Linked DNA regions of Streptomyces noursei ATCC 11455. The protein of the gene in region 2 interacts with the protein of the main gene of each other region in a pairwise test. Links are inferred from orthologs where the notes say so. Each region holds a gene or a part of one and is shown on either strand. Other genes may lie near its edges.

What was found.
Region 1: the proteins of SNOUR_RS34455 (region 2) and paaC interact in binary tests that used the Escherichia coli proteins (3 or more experiments, as listed by UniProt). The link is inferred for Streptomyces noursei ATCC 11455 from one-to-one orthologs.

What each region holds. Positions count from the first base shown.
Region 1 is NZ_CP011533.1:4,858,179-4,872,961, forward strand. What follows is about bases 4,813-7,799. They hold paaC (1,2-phenylacetyl-CoA epoxidase subunit PaaC), read right to left. Parts: upstream 6,673-7,799; coding sequence 5,953-6,672; downstream 4,813-5,952. Other genes in these bases: paaE (1,2-phenylacetyl-CoA epoxidase subunit PaaE), read right to left, coding at 4,813-5,459; paaD (1,2-phenylacetyl-CoA epoxidase subunit PaaD), read right to left, coding at 5,459-5,959; paaB (1,2-phenylacetyl-CoA epoxidase subunit PaaB), read right to left, coding at 6,669-6,935; paaA (1,2-phenylacetyl-CoA epoxidase subunit PaaA), read right to left, coding at 7,037-7,799. Also shown: SNOUR_RS20515 (DUF2252 domain-containing protein), read left to right, coding at 101-1,606; SNOUR_RS20520 (J domain-containing protein), read left to right, coding at 1,768-2,733; SNOUR_RS20525 (rhodanese-like domain-containing protein), read left to right, coding at 2,744-3,088; SNOUR_RS20530 (acyl-CoA dehydrogenase family protein), read right to left, coding at 3,171-4,304; more of paaE, read right to left, coding at 4,413-4,812; more of paaA, read right to left, coding at 7,800-8,020; SNOUR_RS20560 (DUF5819 family protein), read left to right, coding at 8,187-8,858; SNOUR_RS20565 (HTTM domain-containing protein), read left to right, coding at 8,855-10,207; SNOUR_RS20570 (hypothetical protein), read left to right, coding at 10,204-10,419; SNOUR_RS20575 (hypothetical protein), read left to right, coding at 10,734-11,465; SNOUR_RS20580 (TrmH family RNA methyltransferase), read left to right, coding at 11,639-12,403; phenylacetic acid degradation protein PaaN, read right to left, coding at 12,553-14,235; SNOUR_RS20590 (3-hydroxyacyl-CoA dehydrogenase), read left to right, coding at 14,381-14,783. UniProt on the Escherichia coli protein: Component of 1,2-phenylacetyl-CoA epoxidase multicomponent enzyme system which catalyzes the reduction of phenylacetyl-CoA (PA-CoA) to form 1,2-epoxyphenylacetyl-CoA. The subunit C may be essential for structural integrity of the alpha subunit.
Region 2 is NZ_CP011533.1:8,054,094-8,068,888, reverse strand. What follows is about bases 8,284-11,282. They hold SNOUR_RS34455 (response regulator), read left to right. Parts: upstream 8,284-9,436; coding sequence 9,437-10,129; downstream 10,130-11,282. Other genes in these bases: SNOUR_RS34445 (alpha/beta fold hydrolase), read left to right, coding at 11,208-11,282; SNOUR_RS34450 (LysR family transcriptional regulator), read right to left, coding at 10,126-11,058; SNOUR_RS34460 (sensor histidine kinase), read left to right, coding at 8,284-9,440. Also shown: SNOUR_RS34490 (AAA family ATPase), read left to right, coding at 1-2,504; SNOUR_RS34485 (trypsin-like peptidase domain-containing protein), read left to right, coding at 2,501-3,649; SNOUR_RS34480 (trypsin-like serine peptidase), read left to right, coding at 3,699-4,769; SNOUR_RS34475 (ABC transporter substrate-binding protein), read right to left, coding at 4,798-5,829; SNOUR_RS34470 (ABC transporter permease), read right to left, coding at 5,876-6,751; SNOUR_RS34465 (ABC transporter ATP-binding protein), read right to left, coding at 6,741-7,556; more of SNOUR_RS34460, read left to right, coding at 7,800-8,283; more of SNOUR_RS34445, read left to right, coding at 11,283-12,008; SNOUR_RS34440 (alpha/beta fold hydrolase), read left to right, coding at 12,047-12,934; SNOUR_RS34435 (pyridoxal phosphate-dependent decarboxylase family protein), read left to right, coding at 13,056-14,462; SNOUR_RS34430 (IS982 family transposase), read right to left, coding at 14,501-14,795. UniProt on the Escherichia coli protein: Member of the two-component regulatory system DpiA/DpiB, which is essential for expression of citrate-specific fermentation genes and genes involved in plasmid inheritance.

The DNA.
Region 1 (14,783 bases), 3.2 Mb from region 2 along the record:
CACAGGCCGCCGAGTCGGACGGACGCGGGGGATGCCGGTGTGCCGGGGCACACCAGGGATGCCGCGCGAAACCAAGGGCACGAAGGGGGAGGTGGCCGCCATGACACGCGTGCCATACGTACCGGGGTTCGCAAAGGCGGACGCGGAAGGGCCGTCGGCCAAGGCCGTGGGCCGGGCACTGCGGGACCAACTGCCCCGCGACGCACAGGCCGTTCTGCGGATCACGGCCGGGCGCCCCGACGCGGTGGCGTCGGTCGAGGAATCCAACGCCGGGCGGCTGCCCGAGCTGACGCCCATCAGGGTCGGGCGGATGGCCGCCAGCCCCTTCGCCTTCCTCCGCGGCTCGGCCGGACTCATGGCCCACGACCTGGCGGAAAGCCCTGTCACCGGCATCGGGGCCCAGATCTGCGGAGACGCGCACGCCGCGAACTTCGGCCTCTACGCGGACGCCCGCGGCGGCCTGGTCATCGACCTCAACGACTTCGACGAAACCGTCCACGGCCCCTGGGAATGGGACGTCAAACGGCTCGCGACGTCGATAGTCCTCGCCGGCCGGGAGGCGGGCGCGAGCGAGGACGACTGCAAGGCCGCGGCGCAGGACGCCGCCGGCGCCTACCGGCGCACCATGCGGCTGCTGGCAAAGCTCCCGGTGACCGAAGCGTGGAACGCCATCGCCGACGAGGAACTGGTCTCGCACACCGATGCCCGGGACCTGCTGGGCACCCTCGAACGGGTCGAGGCCAAGGCACGCAAGAACACCAGCGCACGGTTCGCGGCGAAATCCACCGAGCGCGGACCGGACGGCGGCATACGGTTCGTCGACGCGCCGCCGGTGCTGCGCCGGGTACCGGACGCGGAGGCGGCAGCGGTCGCCTCGTCGCTCGCCGGCTATCTGGAGACGCTTCCCGAGGACCGACTGCCGCTGCTGGCCCGGTACGCGGTGCACGACGTCGCCTTCCGGATAGTCGGCACCGGCAGCGTCGGACTGCGGTCATACGTGGTGCTGCTGCTGGACCACCGTGGCGAGCCCTTGGTCCTCCAGGTGAAGGAGGCCCGCCGCTCGATACTGGCGCCCTATGTGGCGAAGGTCGGCTTCCCCGCACCCCCGGCGGAACACGAGGGCCGGCGCGTGGTGCTCGGACAGCGACGGATGCAGGTGGTCAGCGACCTGCTGCTGGGATGGACGACGGTACGGGAGGGCACGACGGACGGTATACACGGCGCACACGGCATACGCGGTGCATCCGGCGTCCATGGCGTCGCCGGGAAGGAACGGTCGAGTGGCGCGGGGGCGCCGGACGGTCTGGGCACGGGACTGCCTTTCCAGGTACGGCAGTTCCGGAACCGCAAGGGCAGCGTGGATCCGGCCCGGCTGTCGGACGGGCAACTCGACGACTACGCCCGGATGACCGGTGCACTCCTGGCACGCGCACACGCCCACAGTGCCGACCCTCGTGTAGTGGCCGGCTACTGCGGCAAGGGCGAGGCACTCGATGAGGCGATAGCGGCCTTCGCGCTGGCCTACGCGGAGCGCACGGAAGCGGATCACGCGGACCTGGTCGCGGCGATACGCAGCGGTCGCGTCGCGGCGGAGAGCGGGGTGTAACGGCGAGGGAGTCCTTCCGGGGCCTTCCGGGGGCTTTGCGGGGCGGGGTGGTGGTGAGGGCGAGGCGTGGGGGTGGGTGGGGAGGGGGCCGGGTGGGGAGGGGCCCCGAGGCCCCCCGGTGCGGTCAGGTGGCTGCACCCCCCGGGCCGTACGCTGACCAGGTGACGAACTCGCACGCGGAGAACGCGCAGGACGGCCAGGACCGATCGGACGTACCGGGGACACCCGGCGCCCCGGCCGAACCGCGGGCGGCGGATGCCCGCGGGGCGGTGCCGGGCGCCGAGCGGGGCGACGGGGATGCCCCCGCTCCCGGCGGGGGCCCGCAGGGCGCGGGTGAGAGCGCGGATGGTCGGGACGAGGCGACCCGGCGGCTGGCGAAGGCCGTGCTGGCGGCCGAGCAGGCCCTGATCGAGTTCGAGATCGCGGTGGAGACCTTCCGGGTGGAGGTGGAGAACTTCTCCCGGCTGCACCACCAGCGGCTCGGCCCCATGTACGCGTGGCTGGACGAGCTGGATGCGCAGATCGCGGAGGCCGTGGCGGCGCGCTCCGGCGACCCCGAGGACATCCGTAAGGCCCGCGAGGCACGTGCGTCGGTGCTGCCGATGCCGCAGGTGGAGGAGCTGTTCCACGGCTGGCTCGGGTCGGAGGGGCTGTTCCCCGAGGCGCAGGCGATGCTCACGGATCAGCCGGTTCAGCCGCCGCCGAAGGTGCGGCCCGGCGAGGAGGCCCGCAAGCTCTACCGCGACCTGGTGCGCCGGGCGCATCCGGACCTGGCGCGGGACGACGCGGAGCGGGCCCGTCGGGACGGGTTCATCGCGCGGGTCAACGCTGCGTACGGGCGGGGCGACGAGGCGTTGCTGCGGGAGCTGGTGCGGGAGTGGGAGGCCGGTCCGGCGCCCGCCGAGCGTCGGCCGAGCGAGAGCGAGGAGCTCTATGCCCGGCTGGAGTGGCTGGCCGAGCGCAAGGAGCTGCTGGCTTCCGTCGTCGCGGAGCTGGAGGCCAGCGCGATCGGCTCGATGATCAGGATGGCGCCGGACGATCCGGATGCTCTGCTGGACGAGATCGCCGAGAAGCTGATGGCCGATGTCCGGGAACGCGAGGCGTACCTCGCCCAGCTGGTCGGGTAGCGTCGGGAGTATGCATTTTGGTTCTGTGCCCACGGTCGGTGTCGATGTCCTCACGCCCGAGGACTTCCTCCTGGACGTCCGTGAGGACGACGAGTGGGCGGCCGGGCACGCCGAGGGCGCGCTGCACATTCCGATGAGCGAATTCGTCGCCCGTTACGGGGAGTTGACGGAGGCGGCGCCGGACAGCGGAAAGATCTATGTGATGTGCCGGGTCGGCGGTCGGTCGGCTCAGGTCGCGCAGTATTTGATCCAGCAGGGCATCGACGCGGTGAATGTCGCGGGCGGTATGCAGGCGTGGGAGGCGGCCGGGCGTCCGGTGTCGGACGGCAAGGGTGGCGTGGGGACCGTCATCTAGGTCCTCGGGGCTCTCCTTCAGGCCCTCGGGGGCTCTCCCCGCAGGGCCTGGTCTTCTTCGGCGGCCCGTGTCGCGTGGGTTTTCAGCTGAGCGGGTGTGCGGCGAGGAGTTCGCCGAGTGCCTCCTCGTGGGCGGCGGCGGGGCCCAGGGAGAGTTCGAGTTGTTTGGCCCAGGCGTGGTAGCGGTGCAGCGGGTAGTCGGTGTCGGCGCCGAAGCCGCCGTGCAGGTGCTGGGCGGTCTGGACGACGCGGCGGACGCCTTCGGAGGCCCAGATCTTGGCGACCGCGATGTCTCCGGCGGGCGGTAGGGGGCCGCTCGCTCCGGTGGTGAGGCGCCAGGCGGCCTGCCAGAGGGTGGCTTCCATGGCGCGCAGGTCGATGAAGCGGTCGGCGGCCTGGACGGCGACGGCCTGGAAGGTGGCCAGGGGGAAGCCGAACTGTTCGCGTTTCCCGGTGTAGTCGCTGGTCATGGTCAGGACGCGTTCGCCGAGGCCCAGGGCCAGTGCGCAGGTGCCGGTGGTGAGCAGGTCGCGCAGGGTGTTCCAGGCGGCGGGGTCGGTGAGTGTTTCCCGGGTGTCGGTGCGTACGGAGTCGAGGTGGACCTCGGCGTGGCGCTCGCCGTTGGTGGATGTCTGGTCGTGCAGGGTGAGGCCGGTGCGGTCCCGGGGGACGAGTGCGAGGACGGTGTGGCCGTCGGGGGTGTGGGCGGGGAGCAGGATCCGGTCGGCGGTGGGGGCCCAGGGGACGGCGGTGTGGGTGCCGTCGAGGGTCCAGGTGGTGCCGTCCTGGCGGGCGGTGACGGCGAGTTCGGCCGGGTCGTGGCCGGTGCGGCCGTGGGAGGCGGCGGTGACGACGAGGTCGCCGGTGGTGATGTGGGGGAGGATCTCGGCGCGGAGGTCGTCGGTGGCGTGGCGTTGGAGGGTGTGCGCGGCGGCGTAGGACTCCAGGAGCGGGACGCGGGCGAGGACCTTGGCGGATTCGCGGAGGACGAGGCAGAGGGCGAGGGGGTCGAGTCCCGCGCCGTTGTGTTCGGGGGCGATGGGGAGGCCGAGCAGGTCGGCGTTGGCGAGTGTGCGCCAGAGGGGGCGGTCGAAGTCGTCGGCCACGGGGCCGTGGGTGAGTGCCGGGCTGGGTGTGTTGTCCGGGGTGACTGCTGAGAAGACGGCTTGTGCCGCTTCGACGGCTGCCTGTTGTTCTTCGGTGAAGGTGAAGTCCACGGTCCGTCCTCCCGCGCGCCGTCGGATTCCGACAGTGATATCTGACGAGGCGTCAAGGTAGAACATGTTGCAGGAATTGGGAATGGCGCGGACGGTGGTGGGCGGTTCTCAGCGGTCGAAGTCCAGCTCGACCTGTTCGGTGGCGGGGTGGGACTGGCAGGCCAGTACGTATCCGGCGTCGACCTCGTCGGATTCCAGGGCGAAGTTGCGGTCCATCCGGATCTCGCCGGAGACGAGGAAGGCGCGGCAGGTGCCGCAGACGCCGCCCTTGCAGGCGTAGGGGGCGTCGGGGCGGTTGCGGAGTACGGCTTCCAGGAGCGATTCGCCGTCGTGGACGGGCCAGGTGCCGGAGCGGCTGTCGAGGGTGGCGGTCACCGTGCTGTGTGCGGGCGCGGTGGCGGCGGGGACGGGGGCCGCGGCGCCGTTGTCTATGTGGAAGATCTCTTCGTGGATGTGGGTGCGCGGTACGCCGAGGGCGCGCAGGGCTCGTTCGGCGCCCTGGACGAGGCCGAAGGGGCCGCAGAGGTACCAGCCGTCGACGGCGTCGGTCCGCAGCAGTGCGGGCAGCAGGGTGTGCAGGCGTTCCTGGTCGAGGCGGCCGGAGGGGAGGCCGGCCTGGCGTTCCTCGCGGGAGAGCACGTGCACCAGCTGGAACCGTTCGGGGTAGCGGTCCTTGAGGTCGGCCACCTCCTCCAGGAACATCGTGGAGGCCGTGGTGCGGTCGCTGCGGATCAGGCAGAAGCGGGCGTGTGGTTCGCGGGCGAGCAGGGTGGTGGCGATGGAGAGCACCGGGGTGATGCCGCTGCCGCCGACGATGCCCACGAACTGGCCGGGGCGGGGGGCGAGGGTGAAGCGGCCGGCCGGGGCCATGACGTCGACGGTGTCGCCGACGGCGAGTTCCTTGAGGGCGTAGGTGGAGAAGGCGCCGTCCTCGACCAGGCGGATGCCCACCCGCAGGACGGGGTCGTCGGTGGCGGGGGTGCAGATGGAGTAGGTGCGGCGGATCTCCTGGCCGTCGATCGTTCTGCGCAGTGCGATGTGCTGCCCGGGGGTGTGCCGGAAGGTCGTGCGGAGTGCGGGCGGGACGGTGAAGGTGACGGCCACCGCGTCGTCCGTGAGTCGCTCGATCTCCCGCACTCGGAGCGGGTGGAACATCACAACTCCTTGAAGTGGTCGAAGGGTTCGCGGCAGGACTCGCAGCGGCGCAGTGCCTTGCAGGCCGTGGAGGAGAACCGGCTGAGCAGGGTGGTGTCGGTCGATCCGCAGTGTGGGCAGCGGAGGGTGAGGTCGAGGGGTATCGGTCCGCGGGCGGGGCCGGTGGGGCGGGGTGGGGCGATGCCGAACGCTTCGAGTTTGCGGCGGCCTTCGTCGGTGATCGCGTCGGTCGTCCAGGGCGGGCTGAGGACGGTGTGGACCTCGACGTGGGGTATGCCGTGGTCGTGGAGGACGCGTTGGACGTCGGCGGACATCGTTTCGATGGCGGGGCAGCCGGTGTAGGTGGGGGTGAGGGTGACCTCGACGCGGTCGGGGGCGGTGAGCCGTACGTCGCGCAGGATGCCGAGTTCGGCGAGGGTGAGGACGGGCAGCTCGGGGTCGGGGACGGAGCCGGCGAGTGCCAGGAGTTCCGCTTCCAGGGTGGTGGGGGTGGTCACCATGTCGCCCCCGGGTGGCTGCGGTGGAGGTGCTGCATTTCGGCGAGCAGTCGGCCGAAGGGTTCGGTGTGGATTCCTTGGCGTCCGCCGCCGGCGGTCCAGGCGCTGTGTCGGGGGCCTTCGGGGACGGTGAGGGTGGCGCGCTCCAGGGTGCTGGTGATGCGGGTGGTCCACTCGTCGCGGAGGGGCTGCCAGGGGACGTCGTCCAGTCCGTCGACGGGGTCGAAGAGTTCGCCGGTGAACCGCCAGAGGGTGTCCAGGGCGCGCTGCATCCGGGTGTGGCTCTCGTCGGTGCCGTCGCCGAGGCGCAGGGTCCACTGCGTGGCGTGGTCGCGGTGGTAGGCGGTCTCCTTGACGGCTTTTCCGGCGAGGGGCGTCAACGGGGTGTCGGTGGTGGCGAGGTGGTCGTAGAGCAGCTCTTGGTAGGTGGAGAAGTAGAGCTGGCGGGCGATGGTGTGGGCGAAGTCGCCGTTGGGCTGCTCGACGAGTTGGACGTTGCGGAAGTGGCGTTCCTCGCGGAGGTAGGCGAGTGCGTCCTCGTCGCCGGCGAGGGAGAGCAGGATCCGGGCCTGGCCGAGGAGGTCCAGCGCGATGTTGGCGAGGGCGACTTCCTCTTCGAGGACGGGGGCGTTGCCCGCCCATTCGCCGAGGCGGTGGGAGAGGATCAGGGCGTCGTCCCCGAGGGGCAGGGCGGGGGTGGTGGGGTGCGGTGTCATAGGTGGTGCACCCCCTCGGGGATTTCGTAGAAGGTGGGGTGGCGGTAGGGCTTGTCGCCGGCCGGTTCGAAGAAGGTGTCCTTCTCGTCCGGGGAGGAGGCGGTGATCTGGGTGGAGGGGACGACCCAGAGGGAGACGCCTTCGGAGCGCCGGGTGTAGAGGTCGCGGGCGTTGCGCAGGGCCATCTGGGCGTCGGGGGCGTGGAGGCTGCCGGCGTGGGTGTGGGACAGGCCGCGGCGGCTGCGGACGAAGACTTCCCACAGGGGCCAGTCGGTGGGGCCGGTGGTGGCCGTGGGGTCGGTGGTGGTGTGCGGCCGGGTCGGTTCGGTGGGTGCGGCCGGGGCGTGCGTGGGGCGTGGTGTCGTCATCGGGCCGCCTCCTCCTGGTCGGTGCCGGCGTGCGGTGTGTGGGCCGGGTGTTTGGCGGCGTGTGCCGCGGCGGCCTCGCGGACCCAGGCGCCTTCTTGGTGGGCGCGGCGGCGGCGGCCGATCCGTTCGTCGTTGCAGGGGCCGTTGCCCTTGAGGACCTCGCGGAATTCGGTCCAGTCGATGGGGCCGAAGTCCCAGTGGCCTCGTTCTTCGTTCCACCGGAGGTCGGGGTCGGGGAGGGTCAGTCCGAGGGTTTCGGCCTGGGGGACGCAGATGTCGACGAAGCGTTGGCGCAGTTCGTCGTTGGAGTGGCGCTTGATCTTCCAGGCCATGGACTGGGCGGAGTGGGCGGATTCGTCGTCGGGTGGGCCGAACATCATCAGCGAGGGCCACCACCAGCGGTCGATGGCGTCCTGGGCCATGGTGTGCTGGGCCTCGGTGCCGCGGCTGAGGGTGAGCAGGAGCTCGTATCCCTGGCGCTGGTGGAAGGACTCCTCTTTGCAGATGCGGACCATGGCGCGGGCGTAGGGGCCGTAGGAGCAGCGGCAGAGCGGGACTTGGTTGGTGATGGCGGCGCCGTCCACGAGCCAGCCGATGGCGCCGACGTCGGCCCAGGTCAGGGCGGGGTAGTTGAAGATCGAGGAGTATTTCTGGCGGCCGGTGTGGAGCTTGTCGAGGAGTTCGTCGCGGCCGGTGCCGAGGGTTTCGGCGGCGCTGTAGAGGTACAGGCCGTGGCCGGCTTCGTCCTGCACCTTGGCCATGAGGATGGCTTTGCGGCGCAGGGACGGTGCTCTGGTGATCCAGTTTGCTTCCGGCTGCATGCCGATGATCTCGGAGTGGGCGTGCTGGGCGATCTGGCGCACCAGTGAGGCGCGGTAGTCGTCCGGCATCCAGTCGCGTGGTTCGATCCGCTCGTCCGCGGCGATGGTTGCGTCGAACAGGGCTTCTTGGCCCGTGTCCTCCGGCGCGATCGTCGTCATGTGGTGCCCCCTCCTCCCGACCGACCGATCGTTCGGTTCAATGGTGAGTGGGCGGACCGCGGGTGTCAAGCCTGTGGATATCCAGGGGAAGGTGTGCTCGGGCCGGCCGCATAGGTACCGTTCCGGGGCGGAGTCGGCCGTTACGAGGACGGGGAACGGGGCGGGAATGCAGTCATACGGGGACGAATCGCGGCCATTGGCCACGCTGTCGCTGCCCTCGCGGATCGTCATAGGCACGGCGGCCAGCGGCATCGCGGTCGCCGTCCTGATCCATCTCGCGATGATGTTCCTGCACATCGCACCGTCGAACACGCTCAGTAAGCAGCAGGCCGGGCTGATCAACGACTACGTCTATCCCGAGTACGAGCAGAACTGGAAGCTGTTCGCCCCCAACCCCCTCCAGCAGAACACCGACGTCCAGGTCCGCGCACAGCTGCGCACCCAGGACGGCACGGCGCGGACCACCGGCTGGACCGATCTGACCGCCCGCGACGGGCGGGCCATCCTCCACAACCCGCTGCCCAGCCACACCCAGCAGAACCAGCTGCGCCGCGGCTGGGAGCTGCTCTCCAGCAACCTCGACGCACAGAACCGCCCGACCGGCGAGCGCGGCGAGAGCTTCGCCCGCTACCTGCGGCGGATCGTGATGCTCCGGATGTCCGGTGAGTGGACCAAGGGCGGCGACCGGGTCGAGCAGGTCCAGATCCGCTCGCGGACCACCTCGGTGCTCCCGCCGCCGTGGAGCGCCGAGAAGGTCAGCGACCAGCCCGTCTACCGCGTCCTGCCCTGGTGGCCGATCACCGCGAACGACCTGCCCGAGGGGGCGACGAACAAGTGACGTCACCGACGCCGCAGCAGCCGCGCACCGCCGCCCGGACCCCCGACGCCCCCGCACGGACTCGGCAGGAGGCCCCCGCGGCCTACCAGGAGACCCGCATCGAGCGCGCCGTCGGTCGCGGCTTCGCCCGGGTCGCCGCCCGGGCGCTGGCCCCGTACCAGACCGCCGTCATCCGGATCGGCTTCGCCGGCACCTGGCTGCTGTTCCTGCTGCGCGAATGGCCCCACCGGCAGCAGCTCTACGGGCCCGCCGGCCCCTGGGACTTCGGCATGGCGCGCCAGCTGCTCAACGGCAACCACGGCTTCTCCGTCCTGGTGTGGTCCGACGGCCGCGGCTGGTTCGAGTGCGTCTACGTCCTCGCAATCGTGGTCAGCGCGCTGCTGATGCTCGGCTGGCGCACCCGCACCATGTCGGTGCTGTTCATGGTCGGCGTGCTCTCGCTGCAGAACCGCAGCGTCTTCATCGGGGACGGCGGCGACAACGTCATCCACCTGATGGCGATCTACCTCGTGCTGACCCGGTGCGGCCAGGTGTGGTCGCTGGACGCCCGGCGCGCCCGGCGGGCGGCCGCCGCCCCCGGCGGAGACGCCGCGGTCCCGTCCCGCGACCTGACCGGCATCGTCCTGTGGGCGGTGCTCGGCCTCGCTCTCGCCGTGGCTCAGCTGTCCGGCGCCCCCGGCCTCACCTGGTTCGGACACGGGCCGTTCCCGCACTTCGGCTGGAGCCTGGCCCTGTGGGGACTGTGGGCGACGCACGGCCTGTGGTGGGCGGTGCGACGGCACGCCCCCGGGGAGCCCCGGATCGTCCTCGACACCCTCGCCAAGCTGGCGCACAACGCCGCCCTGCTGGTGATCATGGTCGAGGTGTGCCTGGTCTACGCCACCGCCGGCTGGTACAAGATCCAGGGCTCGCGCTGGCAGGACGGCACGGCCGTCTACTACCCGATGCACCTGGACTACTTCTCCCCCTGGCCGGAGCTGTCCCGGCTGCTCGGCGGCAACGGCCTGGTGATCATGCTGATCACCTACGGGACGGTGATCTTCCAGGTCGCCTTCCCGTTCACCGTCTTCAACCGGCGCCTGAAGAACGCGCTGCTGGTCGTCATGATCTGCGAGCATCTCTCGATCGCGTTCCTGCTGGGGCTGCCGTTCTTCTCCCTGGCGATGATCACCGCCGACGCCGTCTTCCTGCCGACCAACTTCCTGACCTGGCTCGGCGGCCGGCTCACCCGCCTGCGCCGCCGGCTGTTCCCGCGCACCGGCGACCACGGCCCGGGCACCGCCGCCGAGGGCGCCGGGCTGGAGGCCGCCGCCCGGTCCGGCAGCGATGGCCGGACGCTCATGGAGTGAGCAGCGGAACGACCGCCCCCGCCGTGCCCCTCCAGGACGACGAGGGGCACGGGCCCGAGGTCGGCGTCGGGCCGCACCCGTGGCCCCGGCCGCGGGGCGGCCGCTGCGCCCCCGGGCCGCTGGCCCACGGCGACCGCCGCGACGTCGTCGGTCGCCACCGCTGCTGGACGCGGGAGGCGATCGCCGCGCCCCCGGAGCGTCGCATCGCGTGACGGCAAGCCTCCCGACAGGAGCGGACCCGGAAGAAAACTCCGGGTCCGTCATTTTTGCTTCCGGGGAGTGCTCCCCGATCGCCCCACGGGCCAGGGTGAGTTGATGCGCATCCCGCCGCCGCGTGCGCCTGTGCGGCAGCGGTCCCACCCCTGACTCAGGCGCCGCGCTCCCGCCTCCGCCGGCGGCCGTCCGGGCCACGTCGGCCGGCAAGTCGGACAGCCGGTCCGCACGAGCGGCGAACGACGGCAGGCGGTGAAGCGCCGCGGAGCCGTTCCGTGCGGGCGTGCGAGGATTGTTCGATATGGACGGCCGCATGAGCAGCAGGAACCCCTTGTACAACTCCGCGACCGCGATCATCTCTCTCGCGTTCGCAGTCATCTGCGTGGGCGCCTCCGTGTGGTTGATGAGCGTCTGGGTGCCGGAGCAGATCGCCGACGAGCGTGCGTACCGGTCCGCGCCGGTCTGCGCACCGGCGACCCGGACGGATGACTGTGTCCGGGACCAGGAGTTCACCGTCTCGGACATCCGCCTCGGGAAGGACCAGCACAAGGCCACCCTGACCGACTCCGCTGGCACGGCCCGGCGGATCGGATTCGCCGACGACGACCCGCTGTTGAGCACGCTGCGCGACGGGGACCGGGTGACCGGCACCGTCTGGCAGGGCGCCGTCCAGGAGGTCACGGCCAAGGGGATCAACCAGAAGACCTGGGCACGTCCCGCCAATCCCCCCGGCGCCGATCTGGCCGCCGCCCTCGGCATGGGCGTTGCGGGACTGACCCTGAGCACCGTGTGCGTATGGCGGCTGCGACAGGGAGCCGACAGGCACGAGCCGACCCGGCGCATGCGCTATCTCGTCCGGCTCGCCGCCGGCCTGGGAGTGGCCGGGATCGCCGCGGCCGTGATCACCGCATATTTCGACCTCGGGCTCTGGACGGGCCCGGCGCTCTGGGCACTGTTCACCGCGCCGATGGTGGCCTTCACCGTGCACGTGTGGCGGCGGGCCCCGTTCCTGCCTCCCGAGCCGTGGAAGCCGACGCCCCTGTGATCCACGGGTGTCCGGTGAGCCGGATTTCTTCGAGCTTGCCGCTCGTTTTTCTTTGAGCTTCCCGCTCGTTGCCAGAACCGGCGTTGCGGGCTCCTGTCGCCGTCGTCGCCCCTCGCCGGACGGCTGTGGTGCAGGGCCCAGGCCCTGGTGACGGCCGTGAGCCGTAGTCTGATGTGGTGAGCGAGGACGAGATCACCGCAGTCGCGCGACAGTGGCGGGACGCTGCCCAGGAGACGGTGCTGCTGGACGGCTTTCATGCCGTGAAGCACGCTCTCCGCTTCGGTGCGGACGTCAGCCTGGCGATCTCCAGTGACAAGGGCTCCGTCCTGGCGTTGGCCGACGAGTTGGCCGACGACCTCACTCGGCGGATCGGCGATCTCGTGACCGAGGTGCCGGTCAGAACCCTCCGGGATCTCGTGCCGAGGGTGCATCCCACCCACGTGGCCGGCCTGGCCGCTCGCCCCGACCTCCACCGCAATCTGGAGACCCTGTCGAGGACCCCGCGGCCGGCTCCGATCGTCGTCCTGGAGAACCCCCGCAACCTCGGGAACGTCGGCGCCGTGGTCCGGCTCGCGGCGGGGTTCGGCGCCACCGGCGTGGTCACCACCGGCGACATGGACCCGTGGCACCCCAACGTGGTGCGGGCAGCGGCGGGCCTCCACTACGCGACCGCGGTCGAGAGTCTCCCGCTCGACGCTCTGCCGCCGGGGCCGATGTACGCACTGGACCCGGAGGGGGACGACATCAGATCCGTGGTGCTTCCCGATGACGCGCTGCTGGCGTTCGGGTCGGAGCGGCATGGCATCTCGCCGGAACTCCGGAAGCGGGCCACCCGGCTCGTAGCCCTCCCGATGAGGCCCCAGGTGTCCAGCTACAACCTGGCCACGAGCGTCGCCATGGCTCTCTTCCACTGGGGTGGCCCGCCTCCGGCGCCGTGAGCAGTCGTGGCGGCGCCGTGGCGCGAGGGTGACCGACCGCCGGCACGTCCGCCACCACCCGGGCACCGTGGAACCGGCCTCCTGGGCCGTCGCCGAGGGGCTGCCGATCATCGGGAACGGGGCCCGGAACTCGCCCGGGCCCCGGGGCCTCACACCTCCCGCCGCACCTCCACCGTCCGGAACCGGTTCGCCACGAAGGCGCCGTCGCACAGCGCCGCGTTGGCCGCCGGATTGCCGCCCGAGCCGTGGAAGTCGGAGAACGCCGCCGTCTGGTTCACATACACGCCGCCGGTCAGGTTCACCGACAGCTGGGCGCACTCCTCCAGGCAGACGTCCTCCACCATCCGCTCCACGTCGGCCGAGGTGGTGTACGCACCGACCGTCATGGCGCCCTTCTCCCGGACCGTGCGACGCAGCAGCGCCACCGCGTCGACGGCGGAATCGACCGCCACCGCGAAGGACACCGGGCCGAAGCACTCCGACAGATACGCCGCCTCGGACTCCGGCTTGGCGCCGTCGAGCTTGACGATCAGCGGCGTGCGGACCGTGGCCGCCGGGAACTCCGGGTTCGCCACCTCACGGGAGGCCAGCGCCACCTCGCCGAACCCGGAAGCCTCGTCGATCCGCGCCTTGACCTGCGGATTGACGATCGCGCCGAGCAGTGCGTTGGCCCGCGCGTCGTCGCCCAGCAGACCGCCGACCGCGCCGGCCAGATCACTGACGACCTCGTCGTACGACTTAGGGCCGGCGTCCGTGTCGATGCCCTCGCGCGGGATCAGCAGATTCTGCGGGGTGGTGCACATCTGGCCGCTGTAGAGCGACAGCGAGAAGGCGAGGTTGCTGAGCATGCCCTTGTAGTTGTCCGTGGACTCGATGACCACGGTGTTGACGCCGGCCTTCTCGGTGTAGACCTGCGCCTGGCGGGCGTTCGCCTCCAGCCAGTCGCCGAAGGCGGTCGAGCCCGTGTAGTCGATGATCCGGACCTCGGGCCGGACCGCCAGCGTCTTGGCCAGCCCCTCGCCCGGCTTGTCCACCGCCAGGCACACCAGGTCGGCGGGGAAACCGGCCTCGGCGAGCACCTCCCGGGCCACCTGGACCGTCAGGGCCAGCGGCAGCACGGCGCGCGGATGCGGCTTGACCAGCACCGGATTGCCGGTCGCCAGCGAGGCGAACAGGCCCGGATAGCCGTTCCACGTCGGGAAGGTGTTGCAGCCGATCACCAGGGCCACGCCGCGCGGCACCGCCGTGAAGCTCTTGGTCAGCTCCAGCGGGTCCCGCTTGCCCTGCGGCTTGGTCCATGCCGCCTTCTCCGGGGTGCGGGTCTGCTCCTCGTAGGCGTACGCCACGGCCTCCAGGCCGCGGTCCTGGGCGTGCGGCCCGCCCGCCTGGAACGCCATCATGAACGCCTGGCCGCTGGTGTGCATCACGGCCTGCGCGAACTCGTGGGTGCGGTTGCTGATCCGCGCCAGGATCTCCAGACACACCGCGGCGCGCGCCTCCGGCCCGGCGTCCCGCCACGCGGGGAGCGCGGCCCGCATGGCCGGCAGCAGCACCGAGGCGTCCGGGTGCGGATAGGTGATGCCCAACTCCGGCCCGTAGGGCGAGACTTCCTCGCCCGCCCAGTCGTCCGTGCCGGGCTGGTCGAGCGCGAAACGAGTGCCGCGCAGCGCCTCGAAGGCGGCGAGTCCGTCCGGGGCGGCGCTCTCGCCGTACGCCTTGGGGTGCTCGGGATGCGGGGACCAGTACGCGCGGGTGCGGATGGCTTCCAGCGCCTTGTCGAGGGTCGGGCGGTGCTTCTCGATCAACTGGGCTGCGGTCATTTCGGCGGCCATCGATGACCAACTCCTCGTCGACTGCGCGGAAAGTGGATAGGGGCTGGGAGTGACACAGCAACGGAGTTAGAGTAACCGAACGATCGGTCGGGGCAAGAGGGTCCGGCCATCCTGTGGAAAACTCGGTCGGGGAGGATCAGCTGCCATGACGGCAATCGGCACCGACACCACCGTGGCAGTGGTGGGCACCGGCACCATGGGGCAGGGAATCGCGCAGGTGGCACTGGTCGCCGGCCACCCCGTACGGCTCTACGACAGCGCCCCGGGCCGCGCCGCGCAGGCCGCCGAGGCCATCGTGCGGCGGCTGGACCGACTGGTGGAGAAAGGCCGGATCCCGACGGCCGAACGGGACGCCGCCCGCGCCCGCCTCTCCCCCGCCGAAGGGCTCGCCGAACTCTCCGACGCGGCGCTGGTCGTCGAGGCGATCCTGGAGCAACTCCCTGCCAAACAGGAGCTGTTCCGCTCCCTGGAGGACGTCGTCCCGGCGGACTGCCTGCTGGCCACCAACACCTCCTCGCTGTCCGTCACCGCGGTCGCCGGCGCGCTCC
Region 2 (14,795 bases):
GGACGCCGGCGGCCGGCGGGGACGACGCCCGCCCGGCCTTCGTACCGCCGCTGGTCATCCACGGGCCGGGCGGGATGGGCAAGAGCACGCTGCTGGCCGCGTTCCTGCTGGGCCAGGTGGCCGGGGCGGAGGACGAACGACCGGGCGGCGGCCCGTCGGCGTTCCCGTTCGCGTACATCGACTTCGAGCGGCCCACCCTCTCCATCCGGGAACCGGTCACCCTGATCGCCGAGTCGGCCCGCCAACTCGGCGTGCAGTACCCGGAGTTCGGCGCCGAGCTGGCGGCGCTGGCGGACGAGTGCCAGGAGGCGGCCGCCACCCAGCGCGAGGAGCAGGAGCGGATCACCCAGCTGCACCAGCTGGCCACCACCCGGGTGCTGGGCCGCAGTTCGTCGGAGGCGTTCCAACTGCAGGCCACCGAGCGGGAGACCGGTCTGATCCGGCGGGTGGCCGACGTCCTGGTGCGCGCGGTGGCCGCGGCCGGCCAGCAGGATCCGCCGTTCGTGCTGGCCGTCGACTCCTTCGAGGCGGCGCAGTACCGCGGCTCCCCGGTGCTGGGCCGGATCTGGGCGATCTGCACCGCGCTGCAGAGCGTCTATCCGAAGTTCCGGATGGTCGTCTCCGGGCGGGCGCCGGTCGACCACCCGGCCCGCACCATGGCGCTGTCCGAGATCGAGCTGCGGGAGCTGGACCGGCCGGCCGCCGTGGCGCTGCTGCGCTCCCTGGGCGTCCACGACGCCGATGTGGCCGAGGCGCTGGCCGAGCGGGTCGGCGGGCATCCGCTCAGCCTGCGGCTGGCCGCCCGGGCCGCCGCGCTCGCCGGCAGCGAGGCCGAGCAGACCGGCGAGCTGATCCGCAGCCTGCCCGAGCGCGGGCCCCGCCACCGGGTCGACCGACTGCTGCTCCAGGGCGCCCTCTACGACCGGATCCTCAGCCATGTCGCCGACGAGGACGTGCGGCGGCTCGCGCACCCCGGGCTGGTGCTGCGGGTGATCACTCCCGAGCTCGTGCAGGACGTGCTGGCCGGGCCGTGCGGGCTGACGGTGGCGGACGCGGGGGCGGCGCACCGGCTGTTCGCCGGGCTGAGCCGCCTGGACATGGTGGAGCCGGCCGGACCGGAGGCGGTGCGCTACCGCCGCGACGTCCGCGCGATCATGCTGCGGCTGCCCGGCGGGGACCGTGGCGAGGTGATGCGCGAGGTCGAGCGGCGGGCGGTGGCGCACTACGCGGCGCGCGAGGGACTGGAGGCGCGCGCCGAGGAGATCTACCACCGGCTGCGGCTGGACGAGGACCCGCGGTCGGTGGAGGAGCGCTGGCTCCCCGGCGTCGAGCGGTTCCTGGCCGGGGCGCAGCAGGACATGTCGCCGCGGGCCGCGGGGCTGTTGACCGCCCGCCTCGGCAAGGGCGCGCCCGACCGGGTGGCCGCCGCGGCCGACCAGGAGGACTGGGAGCGGATCGCGGCCCGCGAGGCGGAGGACCTGCTGGCGCAGGGGTTCGCCGACGCGGCGCTGGCCAGGCTGGGGCAGCGGCGGCCGTGGACGCCGTGCAGTCCGCTGCACTCCCTGAGCGCGGACGCCCAGAACCGGCTCGGGCGGCGCGACGAGGCCCGCAGGGGCGTGGCGGAGGCCATCGGGCAGGCGGAGCGGGCCGGTTGCGCCGAGCGGCGGCTGGAGCTGCTGCTGTTCGGCGCCCGGCTGGCCGAGGAGGCCGGCGATCTGGCGGACGCCGACCGGCAGTTGCGGGTGGCCGAGGACGTCGCGGTGGACCTCGGGCAGGATCTTGAGGCGATGGGCGTGCGGCTTGCGCGGGCCCGGCTGCCCGCCACCCGCGACACCGCCCGCTCCGGCGCGCAGGCCGGCCGTCAACTCGCCACCCAGCTGCGGGAGTTGCCGGACAAGGTGCTGGCCGATCAGCCGGTGCTGGTGCGCGCCGTCGCCTCGCAGATCTACGGCCAGGACCCCGGGGCGCTGTCGCACGCCCTGGACGTGGTGGGCCTGCCGACCGACGACGCGACGCTGGAAACCCTGGGGGCCGCGATGCGCCGGGCGACCCGTCGACAACCGGCGCTGCTGGGGGCGGTGATGGGGATCCTGGACGAGGCCGCGGGGCCGTCCGGGACACCGCCGTGGTCCGAAGCGCCGACGCCGACGCCGCGGACGCCGGGTCCACCGGCACCGAGCCCCGTGGCCACCGGGCCGCGCACGCCCACCGCCGCGGCGGCCCCCGAGGCCCCCGCACACCCCGCCCCGCCCTCCCGCCCCACCGGCATCACCGGCATCCTGCGGCTGGCGCGCGACCGCGGCACCCTCAACGCGCTGGCCCGCCGGCTGCTGTCGGTCCCCGACCGCAGCGGCGAACTCGTCGCCGGGGTCGCCGCGGCGATGGGCGTCGGGACCCACGGCCGCACGACGCCGGACGGGGCGCCCGACGGGGCAGCGGCACCACAGGCCGGGCGCCACCGGCCGGACGGAAGGAGCGGCCCGGCCGGGCCTGAGCGCCGATGACCGCCTATCTCTCCCCGGACGAGCTCCTCCTACTGCGGGACGCGGCGCTGGAGAGCGGGCTGACCGACCCCGGCGTGCGCCCGCTGCTCTTCGACGGGATCATGCCCAGATACCGCGGCACGCTGCCGATGCTGGCCGCCCCGATGCATCAACTGCACTCCGACCTGGCCCAGATGAACCAGGTGGAACGGCTGGTGGACGGCTCGGTCCCACTGGAGATCTGGCTGCGCAACGCGGTGGCGCAGACCACCGAGGCCGAGCCGCTGAAGGTCTTCCAGCGCGCCCTGGACGAGGTGGCCCGGCGCGCCGGCGGCGAACCCGACATCCTGGCCGACCGCCCGGCGCCCGAGATCAAGGAGCAGATCGTCCACCGCGACGACACCGTCCCGATCGGCTTCCTGCGCGGCGGCGACCTGGCCGGCACCGCGGTCGCCCGCCTCAAGGTGCCGCCGTACCAGGACGGCGCCCCGCTGCAACCCAACGGCTTCCCGCACGCCGGCACGGGCTGGCTGATCGCCCCCGCCCTGCTGATGACCAATCACCACGTGGTCAACGCCCGCACCGGGACCGGCGCGGAACGCCCCCTGGCCGCCCCCGAGGACCTGCGGCTCCAGGCCCGGCACACCCGCGCCCGCTTCGGCTACGACAGCGACTCCGGCGACCTCGACGACTCCGCGGCCGAGGAGGTCGAGGTCGCCGAACTCGCCGCCGCCGACCCGGACCTGGACTATGCGGTGCTGCGGCTGTCCGCGCCGCCCGACCGCCCGGTGCTGAAGCTGGCCCGGCGCCCGCTGGAGGTCGCCGACGGCGAGTACGTGGCGGTCAACATCATCCAGCACCCCGGCGGCCAGTCGAAGCGGGTGGCGCTGCGCAACAACCTGGTCTACGAGACGGACGAGCACGACGTCCGCTACTTCACCGACACCCGAGGCGGTTCCTCCGGCTCCCCCGTCCTCACCGACGACTGGCGGGTGGTGGCGCTGCACCGCGGGACCCGGCGGGTGGAGGACGTGCTGTTCCAGGGGCGGACGACCGCGTTCGTCAACGTCGGCACCCAGATGACCAGCGTGCTGCGCCACCTGGAGACCCATGCCCCGGACGTCCACGCCGAGATCAGCGCGGCACAGGGCGACGGACGGGGCTGAGCCGGCCGACCGGCGCCACGGCCCGGCCGACCCGACCGAGGAGGACGAGATGGACAAGCGGAGCCGATCACCGGTGGCGACCGGTCCCGAGCGGGTCTTCTCCGATCTGCACGCGGTGGCGGCGCGGGTGCGGGACCAACTGTCCTGGGAGGAACCGGAGTCCGCCGTTGAGCTGCCCCCGGCACAAGCGCCGGCCGGGCAGATCTCGCAGTACGCCCGGCAGGAGCGCACCCGGGTGCTGTCGGCCGGCGCCAACGGTCTGGAGAAGCTCGCCGAGGGGCGGGCCGACGAGATCAGCGACGACGAGTCCTTCGGGATGGAGGCGATCGTCCTGCTGGAGGGGCGCCCGGCCATCCTCGTCCAGCACCACGACTTCGCGCCGCAGCAGGGCGACTGGGCGGTGCTGGAGGGCCATCGGGCGGCGATCCGGGAGTCCCTGGCCCGGGTCGGCCGGGTGGAGGTCTCCGGGCACATCAGCCTGGACTGGCTGGGCACCGGGTTCCTGGTCGGGCCGGAGACGGTGATGACCAACCGCCACGTGGCGGTGGAGTTCGCCCGGAGCGCGGGCGAGGGCTGGGCCTTCCAACAGGGGCTGGGCGCCGCGCTGGACCTCGGCGAGGAGTACGGGGCCGGCCGGGAGCCCGCGGACGGCGGACCGTCGTACGAGGTCACCGAGGTCCTGGGGATCCATCAGGACGTCGATCTGGCCCTGCTGCGGATCGCCCCGTACCTGGGCGGCAGTGCGCTGCCCACTCCGCTGGCGGTCGCCGCGGACGCGCCCGCGGACCTGCCGGGGCACCCGGTGTACTGCGTCGGCTACCCGGCCTGGGACGGCCGTCGCAACGAGCCGGAGTCCATGCGCCGGATCTTCATGGACGTCTACAACGTCAAGCGCCTCCAGCCGGGCATGACGACCGGGCTGGAGGCGGAGGGTGATGTGATGCGCCACGACTGCTCCACCCTGGGCGGCAACAGCGGCTCCCCGGTCATCGACCTCACCGACCACCGCGTCCTCGGCCTGCACTTCGGCGGCCGGTACGGGCTGGGAAACTACGCGGTGCCGCTGTGGCAGTTGGTGGAGGACCCGCTGCTGGCGCGGGGGCGCGTCAACTTCGTGTGAGCGCCGCGCGCCGGCAGCAGACGCGACGTCACTTCTTGACGAACTCGGTGGTGTAGGTCTTCTTCAGGTCGATGGTGGCGTTCTTCAGGGTGGGGTTGAACGCCTTGAGGACCCGCTCGACGGTGGCCGGTCCGTCCGCCGGCATCACCCCGTCCTTGGTGAACATCGGCAGGGTGTCCTTGATGGCCTGGACGTACAGCTCCTTGCCGCCCTGCGCGTAGTCCGCGGGCATCTTCGCGGCGATCTCCTCGGCGGTGTGCGTGGACATCCACTTGAGGGTCTTGACGAAGGCGTTGGCGAGCTTCTGGACGGTGTCCTTGTGGCTGTTCACCCAGTCGGTGTTCATGTAGAGGCTGGACGACGGGTAGGGGCCGCCGAGCGCCTGCCGGGAGCCCTCGGGGGTGCGCATGTCGACGAGCACCTTGCCGATCTTCTTGTTGACGACCTGGGCGACGGTCGGGTCGGTCGTCATCCCGGCCTGGATCGAGCCCTGTTCCATGGCGGAGAGGAAGGTCTGGCCGGCGCCGACCGCGACCGGGGTGATCTCCTCGGGCTTCACGCCGTTCTTGACCGCCAGGTACTTGGTGAGGAAGTCGGTGGACGAGCCCAGCCCCGTCACGCCCAGCTTCTTGCCCGTGAAGTCCTTGGGCGAGGTGATCTCGGAGGCGGCCTTGGTGGAGACCACCTCCACCTCGCCGGGCGCGTGGGCGAGCTGCACCACCGATTCGACCTGCTTGTTCTTCGCCTGCAGGTCCAGGGTGTGGTCGTAGAAGCCGACCACGCCCTGGACGTCGCCGGAGATCAAGGAGGTGGTGGCCTGGACGCCGGCGGGCTCGGTCAGCAGGGTGACGTTGAGGCCCTCGGCCTTGAAGTAGCCGAGCTGCTGGGTGAGTCGGGCCGGCAGGTAGATGACCTTGTCCAGGCCGCCGACCATGATCTGGATCCGGCCGTCCCCGGCGTCCGCGGCCGAGCCGGAGGAGGAGCCGCCGCAGGCGGTGAGGCCGGTGAGGGCGAGCGCGGTGGCGGCGACCGCGGCCGAGATCTTGAGCGGGGTGCGCATGGTCACGTCCTTGTGAGGTGAGGCGGTGCGGGCGGGTGTGCGGGGGTCAGCGGCCGTCGCCGGCGTCGGCCGGCTTCCAGCGGAAGAGCCGCTTCTCCAGGAAGGCCAGCAGCCCTTCGGCGAGCAGGGCGACGACCGCGAGGATCGCCATGGCGGCGTAGACGCCGGCGGCGTTGAAGGTGCCCTGGGAGGCCGAGACCAACAGGCCCAGGCCCTTGGTCGCGCCGATGTACTCGCCGACGATGGCGCCGATCAGCGCGAAGCCGAAGCTGACGTGCAGGCTGGTGAAGATCCAGGAGGTGGCGGAGGGGATGACGACCTGGAGGGTGACCTGGCGGTTGCTGGCGCCCAGGATCCGGGAGTTGGCCACCAGGTTGCGGTCGACCTCGCGGGCGCCCTGGAAGGCGTTGAAGAAGACCGGGAAGAAGACCAGGACGACGGCGGAGGCCACCTTGGAGGCCGGTCCGAGGCCGAACCAGATGAGGAAGATGGGGGCCAGGACGATCCGCGGCAGCGCGTTGAGGACCTTGATGTAGGGGCCCAGCACATCGGCCAGGAAGCGGATCCGGCCGAGCGCGATGCCCAGGACGACGCCGCCGATGACGCCGATGACCCAGCCGAGCAGCGCCTCGTAGAGGGTGTACCAGACCTGTTCGATCAGGGGGCCCTGCGGGGTGCCGTTCAGCGCCCACTGGGTGATCTGGTCCCAGATCTTCGAGGGCATGGAGAAGTTGAACGGGTCGATGACGGCGGCGCGGGCCAGCCCCTCCCACAGGGCGACCAGTGCGACCAGGAGCGCGACCCGGGTGGCGTAGACCAGGATCTTGTGGTTGCGGGCGGCGCGGGCCCGGGCCTGGCTGCGCTCGCCGGGGATGCCGGCCTCGGTGGTGGCGGCCGGTGCGGCGACGGTCTCAGGCGACATGGGCGGCACCCCTTTCGCGGGTGATCCGGACCTCTTCGCCGAGCGAGGACCAGATCTCCCGGTAGATCTCCACGAACTGCGGCTCCAGCCGCACCGACTCGACCCGGCGGGGCCGCGGCAGGTCGATGGTGAAGACCTCCTTGACGGTGGCGGGGCCGGCGGTCATCACCACGACCTTGTCGGCCAGCGCGATCGACTCCTCCAGGTCGTGGGTGACGAAGACGACGGAGGCGCCGGTGCCGGACCACAGGTCGAGGAGCTCGTCGGACATCAGGGCCCGGGTCTGCACGTCGAGCGCGGAGAACGGCTCGTCCATGAGCAGGATCTCGGGGTCGTTGACGAAGGTCGCGGCGAGCGCGACGCGCTTGCGCTGGCCGCCGGAGAGCTGGTGCGGATAGCGGTCCTCGAAGGCGGCCAGGCCGACCCGGGCAAGCCATTCACGGGCCCGCTCCCTGGCCTCGGTCTTGGGGACGCCGCGGAAGCGCGGGCCGGCCATGACGTTGGAGAGCACGGTCCGCCAGGGGAAGACGGCGTCCTGCTGGAAGACGAAGCCGACCTTGTCGCCGATACCGCGGACCGGCTCGCCGGCCACCAGCACCTCGCCCTCGGTGGGCTCCTCCAGGCCGCTGACCAGCGTCAGGGTCGTGGACTTACCGCACCCGGTGGGCCCGACGACGGCGACGAACTCGCCGCGCTCCACGGTCAGGTCCAGGTCCCGGACGGCGGTGTGCAGACCGCCCGAGGGGGTGCGGAAGGTCTTGCTCGCTCCCCGTAGCTCGATGGCGGGGCTCGTGTGGCTGTTCATGGACCGGGAGGCTAGGAGCGGTGCGGGCCACCGCGGCAGCCTTGTGGGCGCAAGCCGTCTTTCTGCGCGCAAACCCTGTTGTGCCCATTTTGCTCACGCTAGAACAACAAAAGTTCGACGGGGTCTGGGCAGCCGGGCCGCGGCGGCTTACGTTGCGTTCACACGAGATCAACAGACAGCGTCATGAACGGAAGGCGTCGGTTCCGCATCCCGCGGAGGGCCGGCCGAGACAGGGGGGACCGCATGCGGATCCACTGGCCCCGTCGCGTCTTCGCGCAGGTCCTGACCGCGCAGCTGGTCATCACCACCGGTGTGATGGTGCTGGCCACCGGGCTGTTCCTAGCCCCGCTCGGCCACGCCCTGGACGACCAGGCGATGCGCCGGGCCCTGGCCATCGCCCAGACCACGGCCGCCGACCCGGAGCTGGCCCGCGAGGTGCAGGCCACCGTGCCGGCCCCGGGAGGCCCGGTGCAGTCCACCGCGGAGCGGATCCGGCGGTCGACCGGGGCGCTGTACGTCGTCGTGATGGACACCCGCGGGGTCCGCTGGTCGCACACCAACGCCGCGGAGATCGGCCATCACGTCTCCACCGACCCCAGCCGGACGCTGGCCGGCAAGGAGGTCCGCCAGATCGACACCGGCACGCTGGGCCGGTCGGCCCGCGCGAAGGTGCCGCTGCGCGACGACGACGGCGCGATCGTCGGCGCGGTCTCGGTCGGCATCGCCTACGACAGCGTGCACGGCCTGCTGCTCGGCACCATCCCGGGGCTGCTGCGGTACGCGGGCGCGGCGCTGGCGGCCGGGGTGCTGGCCGCGGTGGTGGTCGCCCGGAGCCTGCGCCGCCGCACGCACGGGGTGGCCACCGCCGACATCTCCGCGCTGCTGGACGAGCGGGAGGCGATGCTGCACGGCATCCGCGAGGGCGTGGTGGCGTTCGACCGGCGGGGCCGGATCCGGCTGGTGAACGACGAGGCGGGGCGGCTGCTGGGCCTGGACGCCGGCGCCGCCGGCCGGGCCCTGGACGAGGTGCTGCCGCCGGGCCGCACCACCGACGTGCTGGCCGGCCGGGTGGCCGGCGGCGACCTGCTGGCGATCAGCGGCGGCCGGGTGCTGGTCGCCAACCGCGTCGCCACCCGGGACGGGGGCGCGGTGGTGACCCTGCGGGACCGCACCGAACTGGAGCTGCTGGGCCGGGAACTGGACAGCACCCAGGGCCTGTTGGACGCCCTGCGCGCCCAGGACCACGAGCACGCCAACCAGCTGCACACGGTGCGCGGGCTGCTCGAACTCGGCCGGTACGACATGGCGGTGGAGTTCGTCGCCGAGGTGGCCAGCGCCCATCGGGCGTCCGCGGAGCAGATCGCCGAGCGGGTGCACGACCCGCTGCTGTCCGCGCTGCTGGTCGGCAAGGCGGCGATCGCCGCCGAGCGCGGTGTCGCGCTGCGGGTGTCCTCCGGCACGCTGCTGCCGGACGCGGTGGTGGACCCGCGCGACCTGGTCACGGTCCTGGGCAATCTGATCGACAACGCGCTGGACGCCACCGCCGAGCGCCGCGGCGCCGATCCGTTCGTCGAGGTGGAGCTGCGTGCCGAGGGCAGCACCGCGGTCGTCCGGGTCAGCGATACCGGGCCGGGCGTGCCGCCCGAGATGCGCGACCGGATCTTCGCCGAGGGCTGGTCCACCAAGACCGCCACCGTCGCCTCCCGGGGCCGGGGGCTCGGCCTGGCGCTGGTGCGCCGGCTGTCCGAACGCTACGGCGGGATGGCCCGGGTCACCGCCCGCGCGGGCGGCGGCGCGGTCTTCACCGTCGTCCTGCCCGAGGCCCTGTCGCCCGACCTCCACCCCCCGATTCGTCAGCTCACGGCCACAGGAGAGTCACCTTGATCGATGTCCTTGTCGTGGACGACGACTTCCGCGTCGCGGAGATCAATGCCGCGTATGTGTCCCAGGTGCCCGGCTTCCGGGTCGTCGGCCGCGCCCACACCGCGGCCCAGGCGCTGGCCACGTTGGAGCGCGGCCACGTCGACCTGGTGCTGCTCGACCACTACTTGCCGGACGAGACGGGTCTGACCCTGGTGCGGCGGCTGCGCCAGATGGGCCACCACACCGACGTGATCATGGTGACCGCGGCCCGGGACGTGGCGACGGTGCAGGCCGCGATGCGGTACGGCGCCCTGCAGTACCTGGTCAAGCCGTTCGGCTTCTCGGGGCTGCGCGCCAAGCTCGACGGCTATGCCGCGCTCCGCCGCACCGTCGAGGGCGTCGGCGGCCGGGGCGAGGCCGGCCAGGAGCAGGTGGACCGGATCTTCGCCGCACTGCGCACCCCGGACTCCCCGCACACCGAACTGCCCAAGGGCCACTCGGCGGCGACCGTCGACCTGATCCGCCGCATCCTGGACGAGGCCGGGCTGCCGCTCTCCGCCCACGAGGTCGCCGAACGCGCCGGCGTCAGCCGCTCCACCGCCCAGCGCTACCTCAAGCACCTCGAACGCACCGGCCGCATCAGCCTCACCCTGAAATACGGCGACACCGGGCGCCCGGAACACCGGTACGCCCGGGCCCGCGCGAGCTAGGGCCTGTCCGCCCCCGACCCGTCGGACGGCCCCTGGGGCGTGTCGTCCTCCGCGGCCTCGTAGCACGCCTCGATCAGGGCGCGCAGACCGACCCCGGGTGGTCCGGTCCGCACCGCGAGATAGGCCCGCATGACCGGTGCCGGCCCGGCGAGCGGGCGGAACACCACGCCCGGGACCGGGAGTTGGTCGGCGTGCGGGGCGTAGAAGACCGTCCAGGACGGTTTGCCGTAACCGATGGCGGCGAGGGTGTCCTGGGCGTTGGTGAACTCCGGTCCCTGGACGGGCTCGAAGCCGGCCTCCCGGCAGGAGCGCATGACCAGGTCGTGGAGCGCGGGGTTGCGGGTGTGCGGGGAGAGCCGCAGCGGCAGCCCGGCGAGCCCGGACAGCTCGACGCTCTCCCGCGCGGCGAGCTCGTGCCGCGCGGGCAGCGCCGCCATCAGCGCGTCCTGCCACAGCGGCAGGAACTCCAGCCCGGAGTCGGTCCGTTCACCGCGCAGGAGGGTGGCGTCCAGGTCGCCGGCGCGCACCTTCGCCAGGCGTTCCTCCGTGCTGCCGGCGACGAGCTCCAGCTGGGCGTGGTCGGCGCGCCGGTCGAACGCGGCGAGCAGGGCGTCCAGCCGCGCGCCCAGTCCGGAGCTGGTGCCGAGCCGCACCGTCGCGGCCCGTTCGGCGCGCAGTTCGTCGATGGCCTCCCGGGCCCGGGCCTGGAGGGCGAGCATCTCCCTGGCGTACGGCAGGAGCCGGTCGCCGGCCTCGGTGAGCCGGACGACGCGGGTGGAGCGGGCGAACAGCTCCGTGCCCAGCTCGCGTTCGAGCCGGCGGAGCTGCTGGCTGACCGCGGACTGCACGATGTGCAGCCGCTCGGCCGCCCGCCCGAAGTGCAGTTCCTCCGCCACCGTCAGGAAGTAGCGCAGCTGTCGGATCTCCATGGCCCCCCGTTCGCCGTGACCCGCATTGATCACCGTACGCGATGAGTGTAGGCGCGGATCGCCCATTGGTCGGCGGAGGTGATCGCGGTTGGCTGAGGACGTCACACACCGCGCGGCCCGCAGGGGTCACAAGGTCGGAGGAGACCGCCATGCCGTACCTGGACGTCAACGACACCACCCTCTACTACGAGGACGAGGGGACCGGCCCCGCGCTGCTGTTCCTGCACGGCTGGGGCACCAGCGGCCGGGTCTGGGGCGCGCAGCTGCCGGACTTCACCCAGGACCACCGGGTGGTCACCGTCGACTGGCGGGGCTGCGGGCGGTCGGCCCGCCCGCTGCGGGGCAACACCACCGCCGGCGTGGTCAGCGACCTGGTGGCGCTGATCGGCGCGCTGCGCCTGGACCGGCCGGTGGTCGTCGGCTCGTCGATCGGGGCGACCTTCGGCACCGAACTGGGGGTGCGGCGACCCGAGTTGATCAGCGGCGTGATCGCGGTGGACGGACCGGGGTACTGGCCGTCCACGGGGATGCCGATGACGGAGCTGATGGCGGGCCTGCGCCTGGACCGGGCCGGCACGCTCGCCGGCTGGGTCCCCGGGTGGTACGCGCCGGGCACCTCGCCCGCGCTCGTGGACTGGACGGTCCGGCAGATCCTGGACTCCGGGGTCCACATCGACCAGCACTTCGTCTCCGCCGGCAGCTACGACCCGCGGCCGCTCCTGCCCGCGCTGCAGGTGCCGATCCACTACCTGCACGGCGAGCTGGACACCTCGATCCCGCTGGAGGTGGCCCGCACCTGCGCCGCTCTCACGCCGGGCGCCGAGGTCGGCGTCATCCGCGGCGCCGGACACATGCCGCAGCAGGAGCGACCCGACGCGTTCAACGCCGCACTGCGCTCCGCACTCGCCCGGATCGCCCCGGCCGCGGCCTCGGCCCACACCCGCTCCTGAACACCCCACCTCACCCCACCCCCTCGAAGGAGACCTCCATGCCCGTCACCCAGGTACCCCTCGCCGACGGCGCCGCCAGCATCGCGTACGACCGCACCGGGACCGGCCCGGGGCTGGTGCTGGTGCACGGCACCGGCGCCACCCGTGCGCAGTGGGGGCCGCTGACCGAAGCCGTCGCCGACCGCTTCACCGTGGTCGCGCCGGACTACTCGGGCTCCGGCGACACCACCGACCACGGCGGCCCGCTCACCCTGGCGGACCTCGCGGACGAGGTGCTGGCCGCGGCCGACCACGCCGGCCTGGACCGCTTCCACCTGGTCGGCCACTCGCTCGGCGCCGCGATCGCCACCCACCTCGCCGCCCACCACCCCGGACGGATCCGCTCGCTGGTCCTGCACGCCGGCTGGGTCCGCACCGACACCCGGCTGCGCGCCGAATTCGCCTACTGGCTCGACCTGCTGCGCACCGACGCCGAGCACGGCACCGCGCACTTCGCCCGGATGCTGCCGCTGATGGCGTTCGGCCCCCGGTACTGGGAACGGACCGACACCGCGGCGAACGAGGAACTGGTGCGGACGCTGGCCGCCACACTGGCGCCCGGCATCGCCCGGCAGATCGAGGTGGACCTGTCGGTGGACCTGCGGCCGCTGCTCGGCCGGGTCACGGCGCCGACGCTGGTGCTGGCCAGCGCCCACGACCGGATCATGGGCGCCGATCAGCAGCAGGCGCTGCTGGCCGGGATCCCGCACACCCGCTACCAGGAGATCGACGCCGGGCACGGTGCCCCGGGCGAGGACCCGGCCGGATTCGCGGCCCTGATCGCCGCGTTCCTGGACGAGCGGCGCGCCGCCGAGGCGTCCGAGGCGGCACCGGCCCCCGGCACCGCGGACGCCCCGGGCCGGTCGGCCGTCGCGGCGCCCGCATAGGTCCCGCCCCCGATCCGCTCCCCCGCCCCGATTCCGGTCCACTTTCCTGCAATTGGATCAGGAGACGGGGGCCCGCCCCCGGCTAGGTTCGGTCGTCCCGACCCGACGAACGGAGCACACCGTGCACCCCCACCTCGCCGCCGATCTCGCCGCGCTGCCCGACCTGTTGGAGGCCACCCGGGAACGGGCCGCGGCCTTCCTCGACGGCCTCGCCGAGGCGCCGGTCGTCCCCGCCCGGCCAGCTCCCGAGCCGCGGCCGCTGCCCGTGCGCGGCACCGGACTGCGGGACGCCCTGGCGGACTTCGCGGCGCGCTGGCAGCCCGGTCTGTCGGCCAGTGCCGGCCCGCGCTACCTCGGCTTCGTCACCGGCGGCGTGACCCCTGCCGCCCTCGCCGGTGACTGGCTGACCGGCGCCACCGACCAGAACTCCATGTCGTCCCTGGACGCCACCGGACAGCACCTGGAGCGGGAGACGGTGGGGTGGCTGCGCACGCTCTTCGGGCTGTCGGACGCCCACGAGGGCGCGTTGGTCAGCGGCGCCACCATGTCCAACACGGTCGGGCTGGCGATCGCCCGCGAGTGGCTCGGGGAACGGCGCGGCATCTCACCGGCCGAGGACGGGACGGCCGCCCTCGGCCCGGTCCGGGTCCTGTCCGGCACCCCGCACTCCAGCGTGGCCAAGGCACTGTCGCTGCTCGGCCTCGGCCGGTCCGCGCTGGTCACCGTCCCCACCCTGCCCGGCCGCGAGGCGGTGGACCCGGCCGCGCTGGAACGTGCCCTGCGGGACGCGGACGGCCCCTGCGTCATCGTGGCCAACGCCGGCACCGTCAACACCGTCGACTTCGACGACCTCCGTGCGCTCGCCGCGCTCCGCGACCGCTACGACTGCTGGCTGCACATCGACGCCGCGTTCGGCGCCTTCGCCGCGCTCTCCCCGGACCACGCCCACCTGGTCGACGGTCTGGACCTCGCCGACTCGCTCTGCGTCGATCTGCACAAGTGGCTGAACGTCCCGTACGACAGCGCGGTCCAGTTCACCCGCCGCCGCGACCTCCAGGCCCGCGTCTTCCAGAACGCCGCCGCGTACCTGGGTCCGCTGGGCGACACCCCCGACCTGGTCCACCTCACCCCGGAGAACTCCCGCCGGCTGCGCGCCCTGGCCACCTGGTTCACGCTGCGCGCCTACGGGCACGAGGGCCACCGCGACATCGTGGACCGCTGCGCGGAGGGCGCCCGCACCCTGGGCGCGGCGGTCGACTCCCTCGACGGCCTGGAACTGCTCTCCCCGGTCCGCCTCAACGTCGTCTGCTTCACCCTGGCCCGCTCCGCCACCGCCGAGCGCCTCGCCGCCCTCGCGGATGCCCTGGCCGCCGAGGTGTTCCTGACCCCCACCGTCCATGCCGGACGGCCCGCCCTGCGCGCCGCGTTCAGCAACTGGCGGACCACCGCCGAGGACGTCCGACGCATCGTCACGGCCCTGGAGCGCGCGGTCCGCGACCTGCCGGCGGACCGAGGGACCCGGCCATGACCCATCGGACACGATCTAGATGAATGAGTCCGATGTCTTCAGTGGTCATACGCGATCAGTGATCGTTTGGCTGGGGCGTTGGTGGTCCAGTTGTGCCAGATCACCGTGGCCAGGGCGAGGAGTCGTTGGCCGGTGCGGGCGAAGACACCGGCGAGTGTTCGGCCTCCGTGTTGTTCCAGGCTGAGCTGGCCTTTGAGGGTGTCGAATACCGCCTCGATCCACTGGCGGACGTGGGCCAGGCGTCCATGTCGGACAGGCTCGTTCTTCATGTCCGGCCGCACCAGATGGACGCCCAGGCACTCTTCGAGGAACGCCTCGAACTCCCGCCCGGCG